Regions from separate parts of the Megamonas sp. Calf98-2 genome, predicted to be linked through region 2. Evidence: riboswitches for the same ligand, from Rfam matches in the RefSeq annotation. Region 2 holds a riboswitch; each other region holds the start of a gene.
What was found. Region 2 has a riboswitch for thiamine pyrophosphate ahead of BMX03_RS01025 (cytosine permease). Riboswitches for the same ligand answer to the same signal wherever they lie in the genome.
Positions count from the first base shown of each region.

Region 1: another riboswitch for thiamine pyrophosphate. It lies ahead of thiS (sulfur carrier protein ThiS); the one in region 2 lies ahead of BMX03_RS01025 (cytosine permease).
Region 3: another riboswitch for thiamine pyrophosphate. It lies ahead of thiC (phosphomethylpyrimidine synthase ThiC); the one in region 2 lies ahead of BMX03_RS01025 (cytosine permease).

Region 1 is NZ_FOCY01000032.1:7,327-13,654, reverse strand. Features, by position in the region: gene BMX03_RS09275 (hypothetical protein) at 1-904, shown strand, start outside; gene BMX03_RS09270 (MATE family efflux transporter) at 928-2,127, shown strand; gene BMX03_RS09265 (Cof-type HAD-IIB family hydrolase) at 2,292-3,083, opposite strand; gene BMX03_RS09260 (DMT family transporter) at 3,223-4,083, shown strand; TPP riboswitch at 4,126-4,229, shown strand; gene thiS (sulfur carrier protein ThiS) at 4,426-4,623, shown strand; gene thiF (sulfur carrier protein ThiS adenylyltransferase ThiF) at 4,626-5,264, shown strand; gene BMX03_RS09245 (thiazole synthase) at 5,280-6,038, shown strand; gene thiH (2-iminoacetate synthase ThiH) at 6,077-6,328, shown strand, end outside.
Region 2 is NZ_FOCY01000002.1:75,910-82,237, reverse strand. Features, by position in the region: gene clpB (ATP-dependent chaperone ClpB) at 6-2,594, opposite strand; gene BMX03_RS01040 (DNA-deoxyinosine glycosylase) at 2,843-3,355, shown strand; gene lepB (signal peptidase I) at 3,414-3,950, opposite strand; gene rplS (50S ribosomal protein L19) at 4,026-4,367, opposite strand; TPP riboswitch at 4,531-4,637, shown strand; gene BMX03_RS01025 (cytosine permease) at 4,703-5,929, shown strand; gene glyQ (glycine--tRNA ligase subunit alpha) at 6,250-6,328, shown strand, end outside.
Region 3 is NZ_FOCY01000015.1:34,119-40,446, reverse strand. Features, by position in the region: gene deoD (purine-nucleoside phosphorylase) at 1-272, opposite strand, end outside; gene thiC (phosphomethylpyrimidine synthase ThiC) at 376-1,680, opposite strand; TPP riboswitch at 1,761-1,860, opposite strand; tRNA gene BMX03_RS05955 (tRNA-Arg) at 1,971-2,047, opposite strand; gene BMX03_RS05950 (hypothetical protein) at 2,120-3,118, opposite strand; gene BMX03_RS05945 (sensor histidine kinase) at 3,230-4,918, opposite strand; gene BMX03_RS05940 (response regulator transcription factor) at 4,920-5,615, opposite strand; RNA gene ssrS (6S RNA) at 5,836-6,018, opposite strand; gene BMX03_RS05930 (hypothetical protein) at 6,167-6,328, shown strand, end outside.

The DNA of each region.
Region 1 (6,328 bases), on a different contig from region 2:
ACCAGGTAAAAAAGGTGAAACGCGTAAATCTTTATGGCGTACACGTTTAGAACCAACTATAAATATTGATAATGGCTGGAAAATAAAAAATCGTATAGACTATGAACAAAATTATAAAGCTAAGGGAGCTGATAAATCCCATTTTTATAATCGTATGCTTTATCTACAAGGACCAGCGTTTGGCGGAACAATTTCTTTAGGTAAAGTAGATTATGCCGATTTTGCTAATATGGATATTGCCTATGGTATGATTTTTGATGATTATATTAAAGGTATAAAATACGCTTATACAGATAAAGATACTAAAAATATTTATACAGCAATGATAGGTAATTTTGATTCACCATATAACGACAATGTTAATGGGAAAATGCATTATAATGGTAAACAAGCTTATCCAGAAAATGATGCTATGCATTATGTAGGATTACAAGCAGAAATGCCTATCTCAAATAAATTAATGACAGGACTTGCTTATCATAATATAAGAAGTGGAGAACTTGAAGATACTCAGCAAATTCTTGAAGTTGCAGGAGAATATAAATTGGATAATAATTTTAAATTAGGTGGTGTATATGCTTTATCTAATTTAGATGCTAATAAATATGACTTGGGCAATAGTGCTCAAGAACAAGCTTATATTTTTCAATTAAATTATAAAGGTGCAAAACGTACTATACCAAATACGTATGGATTATGGGTTGCATATAAAAATATTGGAGAACTAGCTACATTTTTACCAACATATACTAATAGCTTCACAGGCGAACAAGGTTATGAATTAGGGGCTAGATATATATTTGCTAAAAATTTAATGGGTGAAGTTTCATATTTTAATGGTAATGATATTGAAAATGATAAAACAAAAACACGTTGGTTTGGTCGTTTAGAATATCGTTTTTAAATAAAATATAATTAGGAGATTTTATGTTATCACAATTAACTTATAAAGAATATCTAAAAGTAACTATTCCCTTTATGTTATCCACAGCTACACAGCCACTACTAGGAGCTGTAAATACTGCTGTTATGGGACATATGTCAGAAGCTTTTTATATAGCTGCTGTTTCTTTGGGAGTAATTTTATTTAACAATATATATTGGTTATTCGGATTTTTGAGAGTATCTACTACAAGTTTTTCCGCTCAAGCTTTAGGCAGTGAATCTGCCAAAGATAAATTTTTAGCTTTAGCTAGACCACTACTTATAGCTATAGTAATAAGTTTAATATTTTTAATCATTTATCCGTGGATTTTCAAATATTATGTGTTGCTAATGAAGCCTGAAAGCCAAATTGTTGAATTGATGAAAAATTATTGTGATATCATTATATGGGGAGCTCCGTTTGTTTTAATCAATTATGTAACGTTAGGCTGGCTCATGGGGCAGATGATAATTCGCTATACTATGTTTATGCAAATATCTATGAATGTGTTGAATATCATTTTATCTATCGTATTTGTATTTATCATGGATATGAATATTCAAGGTGTAGCCTATGCTTCTTTGATTGCTCAAATATATGGTTGTATTGTAGGGTTTATCGCTATTTATAAGCGAGGGAACTTAATCATTTGCAGTGAATACATTCAAAGTTTAAAAACTTTACAGCCTTTTTTAGCCATGATGAAGGTAAATGTGGATTTAATGTTTCGCATTGTTTGTTTATTGACGATAAATAATTTATTTGCCATAGCTGGGGCAAGCATGGGAACTGTTACACTAGCTAGTAATGCTATTATCTTAGAAATTATTTTTATTGTGGTCTACTTTATTGATGGTATGGCAAATGGTGTGAGTGTATTTTCAGGAAAAGCAAAGGGATATAAGGATATAAATTTATTAAATTCAGTATTAAAGATAAGCTTAAGATGCTTAGCTGTATTTATAATTTTTATTTCAGTGATTATGTATATCACTAAATCGTATTTTATAAATATGATGACTGATTTGGCAATTGTGGCTAATTATGCTAACGATTATAGTATCTATCTGATTTTGCATCCAATATGTGCCTGTGTGGGACTGCTTTTATATGGTATGTATACAGGTATTGGCAATACAGCTTCTATCAGAAATATGATGTTTGTCGCTGTGATATTTTTCTATATCTGCCAAAAATATTGATGTCTTATCTAGGTAATGATGGTATATGGCTGACATATAATTTAACGTATTTATTAGAGTCAATCATTCTCATTTTGTATTTACCGTCGTTAAAGAAATATTTTAATTAAAGAAAACCTACTATAGATTACTTTTAAATAAGTTAATTTATAGTAGGTTTATTTTTATAATACGTTATATTGTTTTAAAGCATAAGCTATGCCATCATTATCTACATCTAAAGTGATGAAATCTGCTATCTGTTTTAAATTATCATTAGCATTTCCCATAGCTATACCATATTTTACAGCTTCAAGCATTTCCACATCGTTTCCGCCATCACCAAAAGCCATAGCTTCATTAATATCTATGCCGTAGTAAGCTAAAACTTTTTTGATACCTGTGCCTTTACCGCCATCTTTAGGAATAATATCTGTAAAATATGGGCACCAACGAACAGCTTTGCAATTTGGCAAATATGGTAAGACTTCTTGTTCTTCATCTTCATTTAAGAAAATATTCAATTGATATGTTTTATGATTGCATACACGACTTACGTCATCAAATGCTCTATCAGGTGCAGTATCTCCTAAAGTTTCTTTTAATTTTGCTAAGCGGTCATTATAGAGATTAAAATAAAAATAATCTATTTCCATAAAACCACAAGCGATATCTTTATCTTTGATGTAATTTGTAAATTGGATTAAATCTTCACGATTTAAATATTCTTCGTGTAAGATTTTCCCTATACTATCATAACAATATTGACCATTAAAAGTAATATAACCAGTGAATAAATCGCCAAATTCATCAATTAAAAATTTCAAGTCATATGGCGGACGACCAGTTGCGATAAATAATTTTATTCCTTTTGCTTTTAAAGTATGTAAAGCTTGTATCGTAGATTCAGGAATTTTATGTGTTTTAAAACTAACTAAGGTACCATCAATGTCAAAGAAAATAGCTTTTATCATCATATCACCGTACTTTCATTAAAATCATAAAATATAAATCAATTATAACAAATTTTAAGCTAGTACGTATATTGTTTTTATGCTATATTATAAACAATAATTATTGACTAGATAAATATAGAAAGAGATGTGAATGATTTTCATGAATGCAACTTTAAAAAATATTACAGCTATGCTTATTTTTGGTAGTATTGGGTTATTTGTGCGCAATATCGAACTTGCAAGTTCGCAAATAGCTCTAGTGCGTGGTTTTGTAGGTGCTTTTATTTTATTTATCGCTATGGTATTTTTGCACAAAAAAATAAATCGAAATGCTTTGATAAAAAATTTACGTTATTTATTAATAGCTGGCGTAGCTATAGGTTTTAACTGGATTTTTTTATTTCAAGCATATAATTATACAACGATAGCTACAGCGACACTTACATATTATTTAGCACCTACTTTTGTAGTATTGTTATCTCCATTTATACTGAAAGAAAGTTTATCTTTATTTAAAATCATCTGTGTAATTTTATCTTTATTAGGTATGGCATTAGTCGCTGGTATATTCAATGATAATCAATCTGGTGTGAATGATTTTATCGGTGTATTGTATGGAATATCTGCTGCATTATTTTATGCGATTGTAGTCTTAGCAAATAAATTTTTCAAAGATATTTCTGCCATTGATAGCAGTATTGCTCAATTATTATTAGCTTCAATAATTTTATTGCCTTATGTAATCTATCAGGGAAATTCATGGAGCATGAGTGGTTTTTCATTATTATCTTTGGCTATATTAGGTATTATACATACAGGTATAGCATATTTATTATATTTTTCTTCACTACAAGAATTACCAGCACAAAAAGTTGCTATTTTTAGTTATTTAGACCCAGTAACTGCGATTATTTTATCCACAGTTCTTTTAGTTGAGCCTATGAGTATTTCTCAATGGATTGGGGCGATTTTGATATTAGGTTCTTTACTTGTCAGTGAGTTGTTCAAGAAAAATAATTAAACTTATTGACAAATGATAATTTATAAATTATATTGTATATATAAATTAATAACAGGGAGCTAGTAAACTGGCTGAGAGGAAGTTGTGAACTTCGACCTATAACCTGATTTGGATAATGCCAACGTAGGATAATAATTATGATGTATTTGCAATTAGAAGAGATGGCATTTTGTCATCTCTTTTTTATTTTAGCACATCTATATATTAATTTTTAAAATCACATAGAGTTGACCATGTGATTGAACAGGAGTTCATGAAGGGGTGCACCACCGCGGGTGTATCTTTTTGTGGACTCCTTTTTTAATAAAATTTTTAAAAGATAAAAAATAAGGAGGTCTTATTTTGATAATAGTTAATGGACAAAATCAAGAAATATCTTTGCCTATGGATTTAGTTACTTATTTGCAAGAAAATAATTATCCTTTAGATAAGATAGCTATAGAGTTAAATGGTCAAATAATCCCTAAAGCAAAATATGCGCAAACTATTTTAAATCCTAATGATAAATTAGAAATCGTAACTTTTGTTGGTGGTGGCTGATAATGGCAGATATTTTGGCAAAAGAATTAATTTATCAAACTTTAAATGACCGCCATGGCATAGTCAATCAAGAAAAATTGAACAACGCTAAAGTGGCTATAGCCGGTCTTGGTGGTTTAGGCTCTAATATCGCTGTGGCACTAGCTAGAATAGGTGTAAGTCATTTACATTTAATTGATTTTGACAAAGTAGATATCAGCAATCTCAATAGACAACATTATTTCATCTCACATCTAAATAAATATAAAACACAAGCTTTAGCCGAGCAGTTACAAATGATAAATCCTTATTTAAATATCGTTACTGATTGTATAAAGGTAACAGAAGATAATATTTTTTCATTATTTAAAGATGAAGATATCATCTGTGAAGCTTTTGACGTTCCTGAAAATAAGGCGATGTTAGTAAATAAGGTATTAGAACTTTTCCCTGAAAAATATATTATCTCAGGAAGTGGTATGGCGGGTTTTGGTCATAGCAACGAAATTCATACTCGTAAGGTGATGGGCAAATTTTATATCTGTGGTGATGAAAAAACTGCATTATCCAATGAAAATAGTTTAATGGCTCCTAGAGTAGCTATTTGTGCTGGTCATCAAGCAAATTTAATCACTCAATTGATTTTAGAAAATAATTTATAAAGAAGGTATCATATTATGTGGCAATTAGGAAAACATCAATTCAATTCAAGATTTATTTTAGGTTCTGGTAAATATTCTTTAGAATTAATCCAAGCAGCAATTAATGAAGCAAAAGCTGAAATTGTAACTTTAGCACTTCGCCGTGTAAATAATGGCGGTATGGCTAATATTTTAGATTACATTCCTAAAGATATAGCATTACTTCCTAATACTTCTGGAGCTAGAAATGCTGATGAAGCAATTCGCATAGCTCGTTTATCTAAAGAACTTTGTGGCAGTGACTTAGTAAAAATTGAAATTATGCGTGATAGTAAATATCTTTTACCTGATAATTATGAAACTATCAAAGCTACTGAAGTTTTAGCTAAAGAAGGCTTTACTGTTATGCCTTATATGTATCCAGATTTAAATGTAGCTAGAGATTTAGTAAATGCTGGTGCTAGTTGTGTAATGCCTCTTGGTGCTCCCATCGGCTCTAATAAAGGTTTATGTACAAAAGAATTTATTCAAATTCTCATAGATGAAATCGACTTACCAATTATCGTAGATGCTGGTATTGGTAGACCTTCTCAAGCTTGTGAAGCTATGGAAATGGGTGCCACTGCTATTATGGCTAATACTGCTATAGCAACAGCAGGTGATGTCGTTCGCATGGCAAAAGCTTTTAATTATGCTATTGAAGCAGGACGCCTCGCTTATGAAGCAAAATTAGGTCGTATAAAAGCACAAGGAGCAAGTGCATCTTCTCCATTGACAGGATTTTTACAAGATTAATTATTAATTTAATCAGTAATAATTGTGAGGTAAGATGAATGAATAAAGATAATCATATTAATGAAAGTATTATTAATGATGAAGTAAGAGCTGAATTAAAAAAAGAACGTATTGACCATATGGCATATTTACCAGATATGGAAGTTATACCTAGTGATATTTTAGATAAGGTTATAGCTGATATAGATAGTTATGATTATGATAAATATACAGCCCAAGATGTACAAACTGCACTTAGTCATGACCACATTACACCAGAAGATTTTAGAGCTTTATTATCTCCAGCAGCA
Region 2 (6,328 bases):
AAAATTTATGCTTCCATTTTGCGAATTGGATTAAATGTGAATTCTTCACCGTTTACGTTAATATCTACAGTGTCGCCTTCTTTGATATTACCTTTGATGATTTCTTTACTTAATTGAGTTTCTACAGTATGAGATAATAATCTACGAAGTGGACGAGCACCGAAGTTTGGTTCAAATCCTTCATCTGCAAGTTTAGTCAAAGCTTCATCAGACCAAGAAAGTGAAATATTAACTTGATGTTGTAGACGTTTATTAAGATTTTCGAGCATGATGCGAGCAATTTGACGTACTTGTTCTTTAGCTAAAGCTTTGAATACGATAATATCATCAACACGATTTAAAAATTCAGGACGGAAATAATCTTTTAAGATATCGCGTACTAATTTTTCAGCTGTAGCAAAATCTTCTTGATTTAAGATTTCATGACTACCTAAGTTTGATGTCATAATGATAACAGTATTTTTGAAGTTTACAACTCTACCTTTACCATCAGTTAAACGACCATCATCTAAGATTTGTAATAATACATTGAATACATCACGATGAGCTTTTTCAATTTCATCAAGTAAAATTACGCTATATGGACGACGGCGAACTGCTTCAGTGAGTTGACCACCTTCATCATAGCCAACATATCCTGGAGGAGCCCCAATTAAACGAGCTACAGAATGTTTTTCCATATATTCGCTCATATCGATACGAATAATACTGCGTTCATCATCAAATAGACTTTCAGCTAAAGTTTTTGCAAGTTCAGTTTTACCTACACCAGTAGGGCCGAGGAAAATGAAAGAACCAATTGGACGATTAGGGTCTTTGATACCAGCACGAGCACGAATAATAGCTTCACTTACGGCTTTTACAGCTTCATCTTGACCGACAACACGTTCATGGAGAACATCTTCTAGATGTACGAGTTTTTCTCTTTCACCTGTGAGCATTTTAGTAACAGGAATACCAGTCCAACGACTTACTACTTGGGCAATATCTTCTTCAGATACTTCTTCTTTTAAGAGACGATTGCCTTCTTCATCATGAACAGCTTTTTCCATTTCTTCAAGTTCTTTTTGAAGTTGTGGTAATTTACCGTATTTGATTTCAGAAGCTTTGGCATAATCGCCACTGCGTTGAGCTTTTTCCATTTCCGTATTGGCACTATCCATTTCTTTTTTGATAGCACGTAAACGAACAATACCTTGTTTTTCTTTATCCCATTTTGCTTTTAATTCATTTTCTTCATTTTGTAATTTAGTTTTTTCGTCAATGAGTTTGGCAAGTTTTTCTTTAGATGCTTCATCAGTTTCTTTATTTAATGCTTCTTCTTCTATTTGTAATTGCATGATTTTACGACGCAATTTTTCAATAGGTTCTGGCATAGATTCGATTTCAGTACGAAGTTTGGCAGCGGCTTCATCAACTAAGTCGATAGCTTTATCTGGTAAAAATCTATCGGAGATATATCTATCAGATAATACAGCTGCAGAAACAAGTGCATTATCACGAATTCTTACACCGTGATGAACTTCATAACGTTCTTTTAAGCCACGCAAGATAGAAATAGTATCTTCTACAGATGGCTGACCTACCATTACAGGTTGGAAACGACGTTCAAGAGCTGTATCTTTTTCAATATATTTACGATATTCATTTAAAGTAGTGGCACCAATACAACGGAGTTGTCCACGTGCTAACATTGGTTTTAATAAGTTACCAGCATCCATGGCACCTTCAGTTGCACCTGCACCTACTACAGTGTGAATTTCATCGATGAATAATAAAATCTGTCCATCGGATTTAGAGATTTCATTTAATACAGATTTTAGACGTTCTTCGAATTCACCACGATATTTAGCACCAGCGATTAATGAGCCCATATCGAGAGAATATAATGTTTTATTTTTTAGCGATTCTGGAACATCACCTGCTACGATACGGCGAGCTAAACCTTCAACGATAGCAGTTTTACCAACACCAGGTTCACCGATTAATACTGGGTTATTTTTAGTACGACGAGATAAGATTTCGATAGTACGGCGGATTTCTTCATCACGGCCAATAACAGGGTCGAGCTTACCAACTCTTGCCATAGCTGTTAAATCACGACCGTATTTTTCAAGTGATTTATAACCACTTTCAGGATTATCACTATTTACATTTTGTTTACGTTCTGATTTAATTACAGATTGGATTTTATTTTGATGTAGATTGAATTCTCTACATAGTGCTTGCATTTCATCATCGCTATCGCTGACAATAGCTAATAATAAATGTTCTGTACTTATATATTCATCATTCATGTTTTCGGCAAGTTTTGCTGCTCTGCCTAATACACGAACCATTTCAGTGCTCATACCTAGACGGCTTTGACCTTTTACACTAGGAATTTTTTTGAGCATTTGTTCTAGTTTTGCTTTGAGCATAGGTAAATCTACTCGACATTCAGCAAAAATAGTAGCGAGTAAACCTTCAGGTTCTTTGATTAAGGCTGAAAGTACATGAGCTGATGTGATTTCTTGATGATAGCGAAGTGCTGCTTCTTGCTGTGCGGATTGCATAGCTTCTAAAACTTTTTGTGTATATTTTTCTTCACCCATGATGTATACCTCCAAGTCATGATGAGTAGTATTCAAATTAATAAAAGTATAAATTCATTGAAGTAGTTATTATACTAAAATAATAAATTATATTTTACTTTAGTTTTAATATCTGCTTACAAAACATATTATAAAAGCTAAAAGTCAAATTGTCAAACATTATTTTTGACTTTTTGACTTTTCCTTTAAAAAAATTTTAGCTACACTGAAAATCTTTATATTATAATAGGATAGAGGTGATTTTATTTATGGAAAGACTCATAGGTTTTGCTCCATCTATTGATGAAAATTGTACTACTATTATTTTAGGTTCAATGCCAAGTGTAAAATCTTTGGAACAACAACAATATTATGCACATCCTCAAAATAGATTTTGGAAATTAATGGCTATATTTTTTAATGAAGGAATAATACCAACTATTTATCAAGAGAGACTAGATTTATTGAGAAAAAATCATATTGCTCTTTGGGACTCAATAGATTCTTGTATTCGAGAAGGTAGTTTAGATAGTGCCATTTGTGATGAAGTACCAAATGATTTTAAAGCTTTATTTGCTAAATATCCTAAAATAAAAACTATTTGTTTTAATGGCGGAAAATCTTTTCAGTGCTTTAAGAAATATAATAAAGATATTTTAAAAGATGAAACATATACTTTTTATACATTACCATCTACAAGTCCAGCCAATGCTAAATTTCGTTTGCCAATGCTTCAAGAAGTTTGGCAACAAGCTTTAGCTAGACATATAAACAATAAATAGATTTTATAAAATAAAAAAGGTACCTACAAAATATTTCATAGGTACCTTTTCGTTATTATCATGGTAATGTTTTTATTTTATCGATTGGCCAGAAGATTAAAACAGCTTTACCTTTGATTAAATCAAATGGTACCATGCCTACATCAGCGAAACGACTATCTTCGGAATTGTTGCGGTTATCGCCCATTACAAAGATATGTCCTTCTGGTACAGTAGCCAGTGGATAATCTCCTCTAGTTGTGCTTAAGATATATGGTTCATTTTTTAATTCCCCATTTACATAAACATGACCATCTTTAATTTCGATAGTATCTCCAGGAATTGCAATTACACGCTTGATAAAATCACGGCTAGGGTCTTTTGGATATTGGAATACTAAAATATCTCCACGTTCAGGGTCATGTAAATTATAAATAAATTTATTAACGACTAAACGTTCTTGATTTTGTAATGTCGGACGCATAGAAGGTCCATCAACTAAATATAATTCTACTACAAAATGACGAATGAATAAGGCTAAGACAACAGCGATAGCTATGGAAATAACCCAATCTTTAATTTCACTACCTAAAGATGACTCTTTTTTATCAGCCATGATAATCCTCCCTCTACTAGAACATACTAATAAAACAAAAGGGACTTGCCATAGGCAGTCCCTCTTATGAAGATATTAGCGTCTTTCTTTAATACGAGCAGCTTTACCAGTAAGGTTACGAAGATAATAAAGTTTTGCTCTACGAACAATACCTCTACGAGTAACTTCGATTTTTGCAAGGCGTGGGGAATGTACTGGGAAAGTACGTTCAATACCAACACCATAAGAAATTCTTCTTACTGTGAAGTTTTCACGAACGCCAGAACCTTGGCGAGCGATTACAACACCTTCGAACATCTGAATACGTTCGTTGGATCCTTCAACTACTTTTACATGTACGCGAACGCTATCGCCAGGGATGAATTTAGGGATATCGTTACGTAATTGTTCCTGTTCTAAAGCCTGAATAATATTCATTATTTTTCCTCCTTAATTCAAACGTTCATATAAGAATATCTCACAGCGGACCGTTTGTTGCATACTAGGCTATTTTATCATATAAAAATGGGCTATGCAATATATTTTTTGGAGATTTTTCGAGAATTTGACAAATATTTTAGGATAATTTATATTAAAGGCAGAATATGAAAAAGGGAGCTTGTAGACAGGCTGAGAGGAAGTTGTGAACTTCGACCTATGACCTGATTTGGATAATGCCAACGTAGGGAAATATTAGTTTGATTACGTATTTTCAAGGAAATGGCAGGGCTATTTCCTTTTTTTAATATTTTTATTTTTTATGAGGTGATTTTTTGTCTACATTTTTTACATCAACAAATAACTCTAGTTTTAATGTATCATTGATTTGGTTTGGTACAGCAGTTTCTGTGGCTGAAATCATGACAGGAACTTTTTTAGCACCACTTGGCATGAAAGATGGATTTTTAGCTATTTTAGTAGGTCATGTAATTGGCGGAATTATTCTTTACTTAGCAGGGATTATCGGTGCTAATAAACGTTGCAGTGCTTCTGAAAGTATTAATTTATCTTTTGGTAAGTTGGGTTCTGTTAGTTTCTCTCTATTAAATACTATTCAATTAATAGGTTGGACTTCTATAATGACCATCATTGGGGCACAAGCTTTCAATAAATTAATGGCATCTTTATGGAATATGGGAGAAAATACTATTTTATGGACAATTATCATAGGTCTTTTTCCTTGCATTTGGATTTTTAGTACAATGGATTTTGTAAGTAAGATAAATAAAGTAGTAATGCTTTGTTTATTGCTTGCTTCTTTATATTTAGGTTTTGGGGCTGTAGTTTCTGCAAATGAAGTGGTAACTTCTTTAGATGAAAGTATGAGTTTTGGCATGGTGGTAGAATTAAATATTGCTATGTGTTTATCATGGATGCCAGTTATTTCAGATTATACAAGAACACTTAAAAATCAATCTACAGGTACATTGAGCTGTGTAGTGGCATATTGTTTTGGCAGTATTTTAATGTATACAATTGGCTTAGGTAGTGCTGTTCATTATGGGATAACAGATATTTGTGATATTTTCATGTTATCTGGATTAGGTGTTATTTCTTTAGTTGTTATTTTATTATCTACAGTAACAACAAATTTCATTACGATAAATTCTTCAAGTATTTGTTTAAATCATATCAGTAATCAATTAGATGTAAAATATACAGCGTTTTTTGTATGTATAATTTCTACATTGCTTGCTATTTTCTTATCCATGGAACAATATGAAACTTTCCTTTATTTTATAGCAGCAACTTTTGCACCGTTATTTGCTATTGCTTTTTCTGAATATTTCTTTAGCCATAATATTTATCATCAAAATTCACTTATCACTGGTAAAAATTGTCTTTTATGGTTAATTGGTTTTATAGCTTATGAATTGTTGATTGATTATAGCACTTTTATTGGGATTACTGTGCCAGTTATGTTAGCTATAGCCATTATTAATATTTTTGTTAATCAATTGATTGGGGCAAAAAGATTTAGTTTGAATAAGAGATATTAAAAGTATTTTATTATTTAGCCATAAATCTAAAAGTAAACAACATAAATATATTGACAAGGATTTTTTCTTTTGCTAGACTTTATGTACAGCAATGAACTAGAAAAGTAACTTTAATCAGCGAGTAGTGATGGTGTAAGACTACAAAAAGTGAATGGCACTAGGGAGCTTTATAATAATAAATAACATTCTAAAGAGGACTTAAATATATTTAAGTCAATCAGGGTGGAACCGCGGGAATACATCTCGTCCCTGTAACATTTTGTTGTTACATGGGCGAGATTTTTTATTTTGTCGCCCATGAATATCAAGGAGGTATATTTATGACATTTCAGGAAATTATCCTGACTTTGCAGGAATTTTGGTCTAAGCAAGGCTGTATTTTAGCTCAACCTTATGACG
Region 3 (6,328 bases), on a different contig from region 2:
CAAGTGCCAACGCGAATTAATTTTTTAGCATGGTAATCGCAGATTAATTCATGTGCATAGATAGAAATAGAAGGAATACCCATACCAGTTCCTTGGATAGAAACTTTATGGCCTTTATAAGTTCCAGTATAGCCAAACATATTGCGAATATGATTGTAGCAGACAGGATTTTCTAGAAATTTTTCAGCGATGTATTTTGCGCGTAATGGGTCGCCAGGAAGTAAAACGACATCAGCAACTTCTCCAATTTTGGCTTCAATATGATTACTCATAACAATACCTTCTTTCATCAATAATTTTATGAGATATAAGAATATCTATAAAAATTTTATCATAATGAATGAAAAAATGCAGGGATTATCCTGCATTTTTAAATTAACAATGTTCGATTGTAGCACCGAGATATTTATTGACGATTTCAACAGCACAATAATCGCCACACATAGAGCAAGCAGTTGTGCCTTCTGGATTGCGTGAAGCGCGTCTTTGACGAGCTGTTTGTGGGTCAATAGCTAAATTCATTTGTTCTTCCCAATCAAGTTTTTTACGAGCTTTAGCCATATTTAAATCCCAATCTTTTGCACCTGGTACATTTTTTACGATATCAGCAGCATGAGCGGCAATTCTAGTTACAATAACACCATCTTTTACATCTTGAACATTTGGTAAAGCAAGATGTTCGGCTGGAGTTACATAGCAAAGAAAATCTGCACCACAAGATGCTGCCATAGTACCACCGATTGCAGCAGTGATATGGTCATATCCAGGAGCTATATCAGTAACAAGTGGGCCAAGAACATAAAATGGAGCATTATGACAAATGCTTTTTTGCAATTTCATATTTGTAGCTATTTGGTCAAATGGTACATGACCTGGACCTTCGACCATGACTTGTACACCTCTATCCCAAGCGCGTTTTACAAGTCCACCTAAATTTAAAAGTTCTTGAATTTGAGCGTGGTCAGTAGCATCAGCAAGACAGCCAGGACGAAGACCATCGCCAAGACTCATAGTAACATCATATTTTGCACAGATATCTAAGATATCATCATAGCGTTCATAAAGTGGATTATTTTTTTCATTGTAGAGCATCCAGCCAGTGATGAATGAACCACCGCGACTAACTACGTCCATATAACGACCTTCTGCTTTCATGCGATTGATTACATCCATAGTTACACCACAGTGAATAGTCATGAAATCGGCGCCATCTTTAGCTTGTTTTTCAATGGCATGAAGTAAATCTTCTTCCGTCATTTTCACGACAGCACCATGAGCTTTGATGGCATCAACTGTTGCCTGATAAATTGGCACAGTTCCTACCATTACAGTGGAATGTTTTAAAATAGCTTGACGAGAAGCATCAATATTATTTCCTGTGCTTAAATCCATTACAGAATGAGCACCAGATGTGATAGCGACATTTAATTTTTTGATTTCAGGAGCTGGGTCAGGAAAAGCACTAGATGTGCCGATATTAGCATTTACTTTAGTACAAAGTCCTTTGCCTACACCATAAGGGTGTAAATTTTGATGATTGATATTAGCACAAATAGCGATAGTACCATTGGCAACGCGTTCACGAAGAGTTTCAATATTCATTTTTTCTTCTTGAGCTACGATTTTCATTTCATCAGTGATTTTACCAGCTCTAGCTGATTGCATTTGTGTCATTGTCATAATTTTGCCTCCATAATATAAGTGATAAATGGCAAAAAAATAAGCAGATATGCAAAGAAAGTTGCAAATCTGCCTTGATAATCATTTATTTGCCACTTCCCTACGTTGGTCTTAACCAAATCAGGTTCTAAGGGTCGGAATATTTCCTCTCAGCTTTTACAAGCACCCCTAGTGGATTTTTAATTTTCTTATATTATAGTTTATTCTTCGAGAAAAAACAAGATTTTAAAAATGAAAATAAAAAAAAGGATATCATTTGATATCCTTTTATTGTTTAATTATTAAATTAATGGTGCGACTGGCGTGAGTCGAACACGCGACCCTTCGCTTAGGAGGCGAATGCTCTATCCGTCTGAGCTACAGCCGCAATTTCAATCTAAATTAGTTAGATGAATTTAATAAGCTAAATTTTAGCATAACTAAAACTAAGTCGCAAATTTTAATTTATAGGAGCTCCAATAGGACCTACAGAGCCAATAGGATTTGTAACACCACTAGCAGCTGGTGATGTTGTAGTAGAGTTTACAGGTGTAGTAGGTGTTGGAGTTGTAGTAGTTGCTGTTGTGTTTGTTGGAACAGTAGCTGTTTTATTGATTTGATAACGTGTTGCCCATTCAGGATATTTATTAGCATAATATCTTATTTTCTTGAATTCTACATCTTCTGTGCTTTCAGGAATGATAGAATGCATATTTTTGTCGAGATTAGGTGTTTTATCAATCCAATTTGTATCAGGGGACCAGAAATTATATTTTAATGTTCTAGCTGTTAAATTTTGTACATTATATTCTTTTTTCATGAATTGGATAGAGGAAACATTACCAGCAGAGTCTTTGTTTTCTTGCCAAATCCAAACAATGATATTGTTATCTATTTGACGAAGTGTTGCTGTATCAGCACTGCTTTCTCCAGATTCATTGCTCCATAAGCCAAGCCAACGAGCATTAGAAATAAGACGACCGCCTTCACCTTTATTAAATACACGGTCTACAATCATAGCATAGAATTTTTCATCAAAAGATTGAGAGTTGATATCTTTATTTACAGGATTATCATATTTAAGTGTATAAAGAGCCTTGCCATCTTTATCATAGAAGATTTCTTCCATATAGCGTAAGGTTCTTTCTTGAGGATTGATTTGAACGCGAGCTAAGCTATAGACTAATTGATTAGGGTCATTGATAGGAAGTTTCATATTAGCTATAGTTTCAGCTGCTCCACCTGGAGCGTAACCTGTTTTTATCCAGTCTGCAATACAAGTAGGAATGTTATTTTGACTAGAAACAGTAGTAATTCTTGTCATAGAAAAATATTTACTATATTTATCATCTGAGCTAATCCAATACCATTCAGAATCAGCCGCAAAACTAATTTGAGTATGGAATAATGTGAAAACCATTAATACAGTAAGACAAATAATATTTTTTATTAATCGCATAAGCATGCACCCTCATTATATATATTATAAAATTTGTTACTCTACTTATTATACCAAAAATTTTAGCTTAAACAATAAGAAAACCCCTAAAATAGGGGTTTAAAAAATTTTTTAATCTGATTTTAAAGAAAAGTGAATTCTAATACAAGTTCCTTCATTAGGTTTACTTTGAATTGTTAAATTAGCATGATGGAATTCAGCAATATGTTTAACGATAGCAAGACCTAAGCCTGTACCTTCTACATTGATTTGAGAACGGGATTTATCAGCACGATAAAATCTTTCAAATACATGTGGTAAATCGTCTGATGCTATACCTATTCCTGTATCTTTTACTTCTAAGATAAGATGATTTTTGTCTTCATTTAATAAAGAAATAAAGACAGAACCATTGGCTTTATTGTATTTTATAGCATTTTCGATGAGGTTATAAATTAATTCTTCGATTAATTGACGAACACCGATAATTTCACTGGTAGGAACTTCTTTAAAAATGAGTTTCACCTGTTTTGTCAATGCTTTATCATTTAGACGTAAAATAATTTGTTTACAGATAGCAGAAAGATTTAGCGGTTCTTTCATAAAGGTACTATTTTTTTCATCAAGTTGAGAAAGTTTGATTATATCTTGAATTAAATTGATTAGACGTTGAGCCTCTTTATAGATTTTGCCAGCAAATAAAGGAATGTCATTTGGTCGAACCATATTATTTTGTAAAAGTTCAGCAAATCCAGAAATAGAAGTGAGTGGTGTTTTTAATTCATGAGATACATTAGCGGAAAATTCTTGGCGCATTTTTTCTGCCATGCGTTTTTCCGTGATATCTACAAAGAGAATTAAAGCACCTTTTACTGTATTATGCTTAGTTACAGGGCTGGCAATGATTTGATAAGTTTTTTTATCAAGAGGTAAATAAAACTCTTGTCGTTCTCCACGCATTACATTTTGAGCAGCTTGATATAATGTTTCATTATTGATAAGCGTAAAGAGATTTTTATCAATATAGTCTATTTTTTCGGCGTTTAAGATATTTAATACACTATGGTTTATAGCTAATATTTTATAAGAATGATTGATTAAGATTAAACCTTCTTCTATATTGTTGATAATCATGGTAAATTCACGCTGTTGATTTTTTAAAGTCTTCATTTGTTGGTGAATTTGCTCATTTTGATTTTCTAAACGAATTAACATAGGATTTAATTCTTCATACAAGTCATTCATAATAGGATGCTCAAGATTGATAGAATTTATAGGTGCAATGATATTTCTAGCCATACGGCGAGCAGCCAATAGAGAAGTTAAATAGATTAATAACATCATAGCTAACAATATCGGCAAAGCTTCTTGAACCATATCGTATGCACTGACATTATTGCGAGAAAGACGTAAAACAGAATTATCATCTAATCTCACAGCGTAATAATACGTATTAGTTCCAAGCGTAGTTGAGATGCGATAAGATTCACCTGTTCCTACTTTTTGGGCAATTTGTACTTCTTGACGCAAAAGATGATTTTCCATTTTATCTGGTTCAGCACTATTATCAAAGATAACATTGCCTTCAGGGTCAATCCAGGTAATGCGTGTTTGTGTCTGTGCATCTTTTAGTAATTCTTTAGGGTCTGTTAAATGATGATTAAAAACATAAGTTAAATAAGTAGCCTCATCTTTAACTTCTTGTTTTGTATGTTCAAAAAATAATGGATAACATAAGGTCAAAGTCAAAATAAAAGTACAAATAACAGCTATAGATACTAAAAAGCACATATAATTGAAGATTTTTTGCTTCATACTCATATTAATCAATGATTTTATAACCGACTCCACGGATAGTTTCGATTAATTTGCTGGCTACTCCTAATTTATGGCGAAGCGTTTTTATATGCACATCGACAGTACGAGTTTCAGATGCATAATTATAATCCCATACTTCATCCATAATTTTATCGCGGGAAATAACGATATTTTTATTTTTTAATAGATAATATAAAAGTTCAAATTCTTTTAATGTCAAAATGACTTCTTCATTATTTACATAGACTTTATGGAAATCATGATTTAATACAAGAAGACCATTACTAGCAGATAAATCATTAGTAGCTTTATCTTGTGCTACATTGATTTTTGCACTGCGACGTAAAACTGCTTTTATGCGTGCGATTAATTCCATTACACCGAATGGTTTAGTTACATAATCATCAGCACCATTATCAAGACCAGTTATTTTATCATATTCACTACCACGAGCTGTGAGCATGATGATAGGAGTATGTTGTGTTTTAGGATTTTTACGAACTTCTTTGAGAATTTCAATGCCATCAATGCCAGGAAGCATAATGTCTAAAAGAATTAAATCAGGCACATTATTTTTTAGTACAGGAAAAAATTCTTCAGCATTGACAAAGCCTTGAGCTTCAAATCCAGAAGATTGTAATGCATAGATGACAAGTTCGCGAACGCTTTCGTCATCTTCAACACAGTAAATTTTTTGCATAAGAACACCTCATAAATATAGATTAAATGTAAGTTATATTTTATAAAAAATAATGGATATTATATTAATATGTAATCAGTATAAAATTTTTTGATAGCTACTACAAGAGAAGATTTTATATTTTACATAGTTTTTACTAAAGGCTAGAATTTTGCAATCTTAAATGGATTTTTGACAAACAAAAAAGCATTGTTTCACTTTTTGTAAAACAATGCTTTTTTATATGCCCATAATGCCGTTATCTTTTATTCGCCTAGACCTGCTTGGTGCAGGTGGGTATCTTGGATAAGAGTTTTGCTATTCGTTCGAGACGATTCAGCAGCACAAATATCACAGCCAGATTCCCGTTTAGAAAGAGTAAGGTTAGACAATATAAAAAGACCTACGCACATTGCAGGCATACTCCGTTATTAACTGATAATATAATAGCATAAAGATGAAATCTGTGCAAGAGTGAACAGGTTAGAATTGCAAATTGCATTTTTACTTGCGCAGATTATTAGGCTCAGTTAAAATAAGTATAACGTTATTGATAAAAGAAGGGATTTTTTATGGAAAATAATTATAGTGTAGCTATTTCTTGTCATAGTGATTTAGGATATATTGAGTATACAGCTGATACTAAATCTGCAAATATTGTTTTGGCAAATGAAGTAGCTAAACAAAAAGTAGAAGAGTTTTTAAATACACCATTAACTTTACAAGTACCACAT